2 regions of the Arthrobacter sp. 01N442 genome follow, and region 2 is predicted to be linked to the other one. Evidence: predicted binding sites of a transcription regulator. Region 2 holds the regulator's gene; the other holds the start of a gene.
What was found. Region 2 encodes Rex, which represses fermentation and respiration genes when NADH is low (regulators of the CRP and FNR family bind a similar motif). Its sites were predicted from a motif close to CTTGTGAANNNNTTCACAAG; they were not measured.

Region 1 (4,488 bases), on a different contig from region 2:
TTGCCACTGGCCGCGCGGCCCTTCACCGGGAGCGACGCCAGGACGTCCGCGGCTCGTCCGGGCGGCACCGGCCGCACCGCCGGGACCATCTTCATCCAGCCTGCCGCCAGCACCGGAGCTTCGGTGGGGCCCGTAATCCGCGGCTCCCCCAGAGCAAACTGGCCGGCGGTGAAGAACCAGGCGACGCCCGTTAGCAGTGCCAGCACCGCAGCGGCCAGCAGGGCCCAGGCCTGGCGGGACCGGCGCCGGGCGCGCCGGTAATCGCGCCAAGAGGTGGTCACGGCGGTATCGGCGAGGGCGAGGTCTGGTGCACCCCTTCAGCCTAGGCAGGGGCGCCGACGGCGGCCCGCTTGTCCACAGTGTGCAGGACAGGTCGCTGCCCCCGGGGCAGGCGTCCGCAGGGGCGCCGGAGGCTCAGCGCCCGGCGGTCACTGTTCCTTGGTGACCCGCCGGAGGTCCTCCTCGGCGAGGTTCAGCAGCTCTTCCAACTGGCTGACCCGCGCATCGTCGATCTCGCCGGCCTCGCGTTTGGCACGGGCGTCGTCGAGGAGGCGCTTGGCTTCCTTGGCGTTGCGCCGGGCTACGTCGAGGGCGTGTTCCAGAGTGGTTTCGTGCTCCACAGCCGAGTTCTGTTCCATGGCTCCATTGTGGTTCCCTTTCCCGGCCGATTCCAGCGGACCGGCCGGGAAGGTCCAAAGAGGGGCTAGCCGACCTCGACCGGCAGGCCGGCAGCTTCGAGGGTCGCGGCCGCGTCTTTGGCCGGGAATGACGGCGGGTTGACGCCAGCCATTTCCTCCATCACGCGGACCACCTGGCAGCTGTAGCCGAACTCGTTGTCGTACCAGACGTAGAGCACCAGGTTCTTGTCGTTGGAGATGGTGGCCAGGCCATCGACGATGCCGGCGCGGCGGGAGCCGACGAAGTCTGTTGAGACAACCTCGGGCGAATCGATGTAATCGACCTGCTTGCGCAGTTCGGAGTGCAGCGACATTTCCCGCAGGTAATCGTTGACCTCGTCCTTGGTGGTGCCGTTTTCCAGGCTGAGGTTCAGGATGGCCAGGGAGACGTCCGGGGTGGGGACGCGGATGGAGCTGCCGGTGAGCTTGCCGAGGAGTTCCGGCAGCGCCTTGGCGACGGCCTTGGCGGCGCCGGTCTCGGTGATGACCATGTTCAGCGCGGCGGAGCGGCCGCGGCGGTCGCCCTTGTGGAAGTTGTCGATCAGGTTCTGGTCGTTGGTGAAGGAGTGGACCGTCTCGACGTGGCCGTGCACCACGCCGTAGCGGTCGTTGATCGCCTTCAGCACCGGGGTGATGGCGTTCGTGGTGCAGGACGCCGCCGAGACGATCTTGTCCGAATCCGTGATCGTGGCGTGGTTGATGCCGTGCACGATGTTCTTCAGCTCGCCCTTGCCGGGCGCGGTGAGCAGGACGCGGGAAACGCCCTTGCTCTGCAGGTGCTGGGACAGGCCCTCGGCGTCGCGCCAGCGGCCGGTGTTGTCGACGACCAGAGCGTCGTGGATGCCGTAAGCGGTGTAGTCGACCGTGGCAGGGTTGTCCGAGTAGATGACCTGGATCTGGACGCCGTTGGCGGTGATGGTGTCGTTTTCGAGGTCCACCTTGATGGTGCCTTCGAAGGAGCCGTGCACCGAGTCGCGGCGCAGCAGGCTGGCGCGCTTGGTGAGGTCGTTGTCGGAGCCGCGGCGCACCACGATCGCGCGCAGCCGCAGGCCGTGCCCGCCGCCGGCCTTCTCGATCAGGAGGCGGGCCAGGAGCCGGCCGATGCGGCCGAAGCCGTAGAGGACGACGTCGGTGCTGGTGCGGTCGTCGCCGCCGCGCTTGCCGACAACTTCGGCCAGTTCGTTGCGCAGGAACTCGTCCAGGCTGACGCCTTCGCCTTCGGCGCGGTACTTTTCGGTCAGGCGGGCAATGTCGATCGCTGCCGCGCCGAGGTCGAGCTTGGTGAGGGCGTCAAGCAGGGGCGCGGTCTCTTCGAGGCGCAGTTCTTCCTTGCTCATCCGGCGGGCAAAGCGGTGCGCCTTCAGGATGTTCATGGTGGACTTGTTGATCAGGCTCCGGCCGTGGATGGACGTCACCACGTTGTTTTCGCGGTACAGCCGGCCGATTACCGGAATCATGGCCTCGGCGAGCGCCTCCCGGCCCATCCACGTATCAAGACAAGAATCTGACGTCTGGCTCACAGAACTACCTTCCTAAAATCCACCACATACGTCGTCGTATGCGGCTGTCGGCTGCCGGCGGGTCTCCGGAACCTGAACGCGGCGGGGACTCGGTCCACCCCGCGCGCCTGCATGGAGCGCAAAGAAAAAGCCACCGGCTGCGAACGCAGACCCGGTGGCAGAACATCTACGTTCGCTATCCATTCTAAAGCGGCGGCCCCACCCCTGAGGCCGGGGGCAGCGTGAAATCACTCACACGCCTGCGGGGCACGGCCGACCCGGTGACGTAGGATGTCCGGATGGGACTCATAGTTGCACTACTTGTCATCTGGCTCATTCTTTCGATCCTGGGCTTCGTCGTTAAGGGCCTGCTCTGGCTGGCCGTCATCGGCCTGGTCCTGTTTGTCGCGACGGCAGCGTGGGGCTGGGTGAAGCGGAAGGCCAAGGCCTGATCCGAAACCTACGTCGTGGACAAAGGGGGCTGGCACCGAACGGTGCCGGCCCCCTTTTTGCTTTCCTGTGGCGAGCCAGGCCGCGTCATTCGAATCGGGTGGCCGTCAGTCCGGTCTGGCCGCGGACCAGACCGGCCATCGCGGCGACGGCTGCGAGTGCCAGCAGCAGGCTGAGGCCCAGGGCGGCGAAGTACGACGGCGCAGGCCAAGACATGCGGTACGTGCCGTCGATGAAGGTCACCATGAGCCACGCCACGAGGAATCCGAGCCCCACGGAGAGCAGCAGGACGGTCAGGAGGGGGACGGCTGCCTCACGGATGATGATCCGGCGCAGGACGGACTCCGGCATTCCCATCAGCCGCATCAGGCCGAGCACTCTCTTGCGGTCCAAGATCGCGGAGGCGGTGGCGACGGACAGGGACAGGCCGGCGATGGCGATTGCCACGAACATGCCAAGGTAGGCGAGCACGGCAAGGCCCTGGATCAGGCGGGTGCTTGATTGTAGTCCTGCGTCCAAGGAGGAATTGGCGGGATGTGCTGTAACACCTGAAGTATTCAAGAGTGTCCGGGCGCGATCCATGGCCTCGGGCGTCCCGTCAGTGCCGAGCACCATCACCACCGGCACCATTCCGTCCACGTTGGCGGCAGCGGGAGCGGGGGTCAGTGCCAGCGGTTGCGTTGTCCAGGAGTATAGGAACGACATATCAACCGTGACTATCTCTGTTGCTGGGATGTCATCGAATCCCAGGCCGGGGGCGTCCGCGGCGCGAAGATAGATTTCGGGGCTGGCATCCCTTTCTGAGAGGACTGCCGGGCCATAGCCAACGGTTGCGCTCCTGATTCCGGGCAGTTCCCTGGCGTGGCGGGCGGCCGCCTCGACCTGGGCCGGAGTGTGCCCGGCCCCAACGTTGGCGTGGAGGCTGGTGGGTTGCAGCAGACCGGGCCTGGTCGGAGGCGCCTCAGCGGACTTGATGATGCTGGATGCTCCGGCGAAGACGGAGACGACGAACACGGCGATCACGAGCCCGGAGACGGAACGGAAGGTCGCCACCGGGGTTTTGTGGATCCGGCTGGCGGCAATGACTGCCGCCGCGCTCCGCGCCTGCCGCAGCCCGATCCGGCTCACGAGACGGGTCAGCCAGGGGCCGATGACAACGATGCCGACGAGGATCAGCAGAAAGCCGACGATAAGGAGTGGTGATTCCAGCCACGGCAGCCGCACCTCCAGGACCCGGATCATGAGTACGGCCGTGGTCATGGCGGCCAGTCCAGCCAGCAAGGGCACGGTCCGCCAGTTGGAGGGTGTCTTTTCCGGCACTGCCCTCGTCACGCCGAGCGGGCCAATGCCGGCACGGGCCGTGCGTTGCGCGGCGACGAGTGCCGATGCTGCGACGACCACTCCAACGACGACGGCGTCCGCGGCCCAGCCCGTGGCCAGATCGGCCGCGAACATCCTGCTGCCGTTGACTGGGATCTGTGCAGCAGCAGGTCTCAGCAGGACGGCCAGCCCGACGCCGAGAACTGCCCCGACCAGGCTGGGGACGGCTGTTTCGACCGCGGCGATTCGGGAGATGACCCGAGGGGACGCACCAATAAGCCGGAGGGTCGCGAAACGTTCCCTGCGCTGGGCCGCCCCGAGTCCGGTAACAATGCTGATCAGCAGCAGTACGGGAAAGAACACCGCAATGGCCCCGATGGACAGCACCGTGTTATAGGCGGCTGCGCTGCCACCGTAAGGGTTGGTCGTGAAGTCTGACACGAGAAAAGTTGGCCCGTTCTGGCGGAGTTCGGCCTCCGTTGCTCCCGCGACGACGATCAGGGAATCCGGTCCGGGCAGCGCAGCATTGTCAATCGTCCCGG
Region 2 (4,488 bases):
CTTTGTGGTTTCGCCGCCGTCGGGCATCCTGCTGCTCTTGCTGGTACTGGTGGCGGTTGGCTTGGCCGCCGCGCAGGTAACGCTGGCAATGAAGATGAAGGAGGGCTGGGAGTGGGCCCGCTTCGCGCTGACCATTGCCGCCGGAGTCAGCCTGGTGCTGGCGTTGGCCAGCATCGGCGTCGCTGGCGGCGGCAGTTGGCCCGGCTTCGCCATCAGCCTGCTGGCGACCGTGCTGATGTGGCTGCCAAAGTCGCAGGCCTGGTTCGACGCAGCCAAGGGCCGCATCTGACGTTCATTTGCACGGAGCGGCGCCATGCCGCCCAAGGTCCGGAAGCCCGGGCTGCGCGGTCACGGCGACCCCGAAAATGCCCCTCAGAATCCCTCTGCGGAATGACCCAAACGGGCGCAGGCGCGGGGTACGGTGTAGTTAAACCACGCTGGGGGCAGGGTTATAGACACTGGTCCCGGCAGCCCATCCCGTCATCGAATGCAAAGGACCGCCATGAGTAACCCGCCAGTCGAGCCTTCCAACCCGGACGGACCCGAGTCGGGCAAGCAGGCTCCGCAGTACGGCCAGCAGCCGCCCGCCTATGGGCAGAACGCGCCCCAGTACGGCCAGCAGCCGCCCGCCTACGGGCAGAACGCCCCGCAATATGGCCAGCAGTACGGCCAGCAGGCGCCTGGATACGGCCAGAACGCTCCGCAGTACGGCCAGCAGTACGGCCAGCAGCCGCCGGCGTACGGGCAGAACGCGCCCCAGTACGGCCAGCAGCCGCCGGCTTACGGGCAGGCGCAGGGCCAATACGGCCAGAGCCCCTATGGCCAGTCCCCCTACGCACAGTATCCCTCGGAGCTCCCCGCGGGCGGGGCCGGGACCCGGCCGGCTCAGCTGGACCTCGCCTTTTGGCTCATCATCGGTGCGGGCATCCTGTCCTTCATCAGCAGCCTGGTCATCGCCTTCACCGCCCCGGACTACCTTGAGACCTCCATGCAGCAGGCCGCGGCGCAGCAGGGCAAGAGGCTCACGGCGGACGATCTCAACGCCGTGCGCGCCATCGTCCCCATCAGCGGCATCATTGGCGGGCTCATTTCCTTGGGCCTCTATGCCCTGGTTGCATTCCCGGTCCGCAAGGGCAAGAACTGGGCCCGCATCCTGGGAACGGTCTTTGCCGCCTTCTCGCTGCTGGGCCTGTTCGGCGGCGCGTTCGCCCTGGGTGTCCTCTCCGGCGTGCTGCAGATCATCGTGATCCTGATGGGCGTGGCCGGCATCGTGATCCTGTACCTGCCGACGGTGTCGCCCTACTTCAGCAAGCAGCAGCCGTTCGCCAACCCGTACGCGCAGAACCCTTACGGCCGCTAAGCCGGGGCCGTAAGCCAGCACCTCAGGAAGGGGCGTGGGAGCCGGAGGGACCAACTGAACTCAGTCGGCGTCTTCCGGGTCCTGCGCCCTTTGTGCGTGGTAGGCAAGGATTTGCAGTTCCGTGGCCATGTCCACCTTGCGGAGATTGACTCCCGGGGGCACCTGCAGCATGACCGGGGCAAAGCTCAGGATGCTGCGCACGCCCGCGGCCACCACCCGGTCGCACACGCTCTGCGCCACAGCGGCGGGCAGCGCCAGGACCACCATGTTGGTCCGGGTGCGTTCCAGCACGGCTTCCAGGTCCGCGGCGTCGCTCACCCGCAGCCAGCCCACCTCGCTACCCACCACCATCTGGTCGGCGTCGAGAATCGCAACGATGTCAAAGCCCCTGGATTCGAAGCCGCCGTACCGGGCCAGGGCCTTGCCGAGGTTGCCGGCGCCGACGATCGCGACTTTCCAGTCGTGGGTCAGGCCCAGGGCCGCGGCAATGTGCCGGTTCAGGTACTGCACCTCATAGCCCACGCCCCGGGTTCCATAGGAGCCCACATAGGAGAGGTCCTTGCGGAGGGTGGAGGAGCTGACGCCCGAGGCCTCAGCCAGCGATTCGGAGGAAACGCGGTCCACGCCTTCAGCCAGCAGGGTTGTCAAGGCGCGCAGATAGAGCGTCAGCCGCGCCACGGCCGCGGGCGGGATCTGCTTGGCGGCAGGTCCGGCTCCCCCGGGCAGGGCGTCGGGTGAAGAATCCAGCGAAGTCACTATCTGCTCCATTGCGTCGCGTTGTGACTCCACTCTAGAGCCCCCGCAGTTCAGGCCACAAAGCAGCAGCCCGCGGGTCCCCGGTTGCCTGGCCGGGGCGCGCTCAGGCCGACTGGCCGAGGGCGCGGCGCAGGGTCCGGGCCAGCCGGACCTCGTCGATCCGCCAGAAATCCCGCTGGACTCCGTCCACCAGCAGCACCGGGATCTCCTCGGCATAACGCTCGCGAAGCTCAGCGTCGTCGTCGATCGACCGCTCGGACCAGCCGAGCCCCAGCGCGGAGGTGACCCGGCCGACAGCGTCACGCGCGTCGGCGCACAGGTGGCAGTCAGCTTTGGTGATGAGTACGACGTCGGGGCGGGGCGCGGTTTCAGCCATGCCTCCACGGTAGCCCGGCGCCAGGTACGACGTCGACGCGAGGCGCGTCCGGTTCGCGCGGCCGGTGCGGCGGAGCCGTTCTGCGCGTAGGATCCCGCGGCATTGACTAGACTCGTGGCATGCCCGAGGAGAAGATCGTCGCTGTGGCCACGCGGCCCGTTGCGTCACCGCAGCACGGCGAAGCCGCCTTCTTCGACGTTGACAACACCCTCATGAGGGGCGCCAGCCTCTTCCATGTGGCCCGCAAAATGCATCAGCGCGGGGCGTTCACCATTCCCCAGGCGGCGGGCTTCGCCTGGAAGCAACTGATGTTCGTGTTCCGCGGCGAAAACATCGAAGACGTCCACGCCGTCCGCGACACCGCACTGAGCCTCGCCTCGGGGTTCACCGTGCAGGACATCGAAGCCCTCGGCGAGGAAGTCTACGACGAGATGATCGAGTCGCGGATCTGGCCCGGCACCAAGGCCCTGGCCGAACAGCACCTGCGGGTGGGGCGCCGCGTCTGGCTCGTCACCGCCACGCCGATCGAGGTTGCCGCCGTAATTTCCACCCGCCTGGGCCTCACCGGCGCCCTCGGCACGGTGGGCGAGATCCGCGACGGCTCCTACACCGGGAAGCTGGTGGGCGACATCCTGCACGGACCGGCAAAGGCCGTCGCAGTCCGCGCGATTGCCGAAGCGGAGGGCCTGGATCTCAACCGCTGCTGGGCCTACAGCGACTCGCACAACGACATTCCGCTGCTCAGCATGGTCGGCCACCCGGTAGCCATCAACCCCGATGCACGGCTGCGCCGCCACGCCCGCGAACACAACTGGCCGGTCTACGACTTCCGGTCCGGCCGCCGCGCGGCCACCCTGGGCCTGAAGGCCGCCACCATCGGCGGAGCCATCTACGGTCTTTGGCGCGGCTTCTCCCGCTTCCGCGGCCCCACCGTCTAGCCACCCTCCCCCGGGACCGCCCGGCCCGCCGCTGCGCCTTCGGACGGCCGCGCCTTCGGACGTGCGCACCCCGGATCCGCGGCGCGCTTGTCCGCCACCGCCGCGTCTTCCCGTATCCGAGGCCCAAAAGAAAATGCCCGCCGCCGGAAAGGCAACGGGCATTGACGCTGTTCGAAGTATCTCTACTTCTTATTGCGACGCTGGTGGCGCGTCTTGCGAAGCAGCTTGCGGTGCTTCTTCTTGGCCATACGCTTGCGACGCTTCTTAATAACTGAACCCACGAAAGTTCCTTACCGGCTAGATGCAGTACCTGCCTGTTGGGGACGGTCCGCGGGCTAGGCAAGCAGACTAAACAACTGACAGGTTCTTACAATGACGTAAAACGTTCCTTAACAGGGTACCGCCTATCCGGGGCACACCACGACCGCAGGCCCCGCGGAGGGGTCTGTCGCGGCCCGGTATGACAGTGGAAGACTCAGGCCGTCTCGGTGTGTCCGTCGACGACAGCACCCTTGAGGTACTGTTCGACGGCGTTTTCCGGAACCCGGTAGGAGCGGCCAAAGCGCACCGCCGGCATTTCGCCGGAGTGCACCAGGCGATACACGGTCATTTTGGATACCCGCATGACGTCCGCGACCTCGGCCACGGTGAGAAAGCGCGCGTTGGAGAAGTTGGCCTCCGAAGACATTTCCCTATTCCTTTTGCTCAAGCGAACGGCTGCCCCGTCTGAACGACATGGCGGTGTGCCGATGCTGAGCCATCAAACAACCATGTGCTAGATACTCTAGGGGTTCATGGTGCCAATGTGAAAGGTTTCCGCAGGATTCTGCGAAGGATTTCCGCAGGATTTTTCCGCCCGGGCCGCTCTCCGGCACCCGCACTCAGCCCCGGACGCGCCGGGTGCGTGCCGAGGCCGCCAGCTGGTCCAGCAACGACGCGGTGACGTCCCAGTCCATGCAGGCGTCGGTGACGCTCTGGCCGTAGAGCAGCTGGTCGGCTCCGGCAGCGTGTTCGGCAACGTCAAGGGACTGCGCCCCGCCCACGAGGAAGCTCTCCAG

Region 1: AC1DNC_RS12225 (glyceraldehyde-3-phosphate dehydrogenase) is a predicted target of Rex. The motif match lies at 2,416-2,435, and genes of this name have one in related genera.

Annotation. Positions count from the first base shown of each region.
Region 1 is NZ_JBFTRD010000005.1:206,078-210,565, reverse strand. Features, by position in the region: gene AC1DNC_RS12235 (HNH endonuclease family protein) at 1-281, opposite strand, end outside; gene AC1DNC_RS12230 (hypothetical protein) at 429-638, opposite strand; gene AC1DNC_RS12225 (glyceraldehyde-3-phosphate dehydrogenase) at 704-2,197, opposite strand; gene AC1DNC_RS12220 (hypothetical protein) at 2,476-2,628, shown strand; gene AC1DNC_RS12215 (FtsX-like permease family protein) at 2,714-4,488, opposite strand, start outside.
Region 2 is NZ_JBFTRD010000004.1:770,329-774,816, forward strand. Features, by position in the region: gene AC1DNC_RS11000 (hypothetical protein) at 1-289, shown strand, start outside; gene AC1DNC_RS11005 (hypothetical protein) at 503-1,360, shown strand; gene AC1DNC_RS11010 (redox-sensing transcriptional repressor Rex) at 1,421-2,116, opposite strand; gene AC1DNC_RS11015 (glutaredoxin family protein) at 2,220-2,492, opposite strand; gene AC1DNC_RS11020 (HAD family hydrolase) at 2,612-3,430, shown strand; gene AC1DNC_RS11025 (30S ribosomal protein bS22) at 3,613-3,711, opposite strand; gene AC1DNC_RS11030 (helix-turn-helix domain-containing protein) at 3,906-4,118, opposite strand; gene AC1DNC_RS11035 (3-deoxy-7-phosphoheptulonate synthase) at 4,312-4,488, opposite strand, start outside.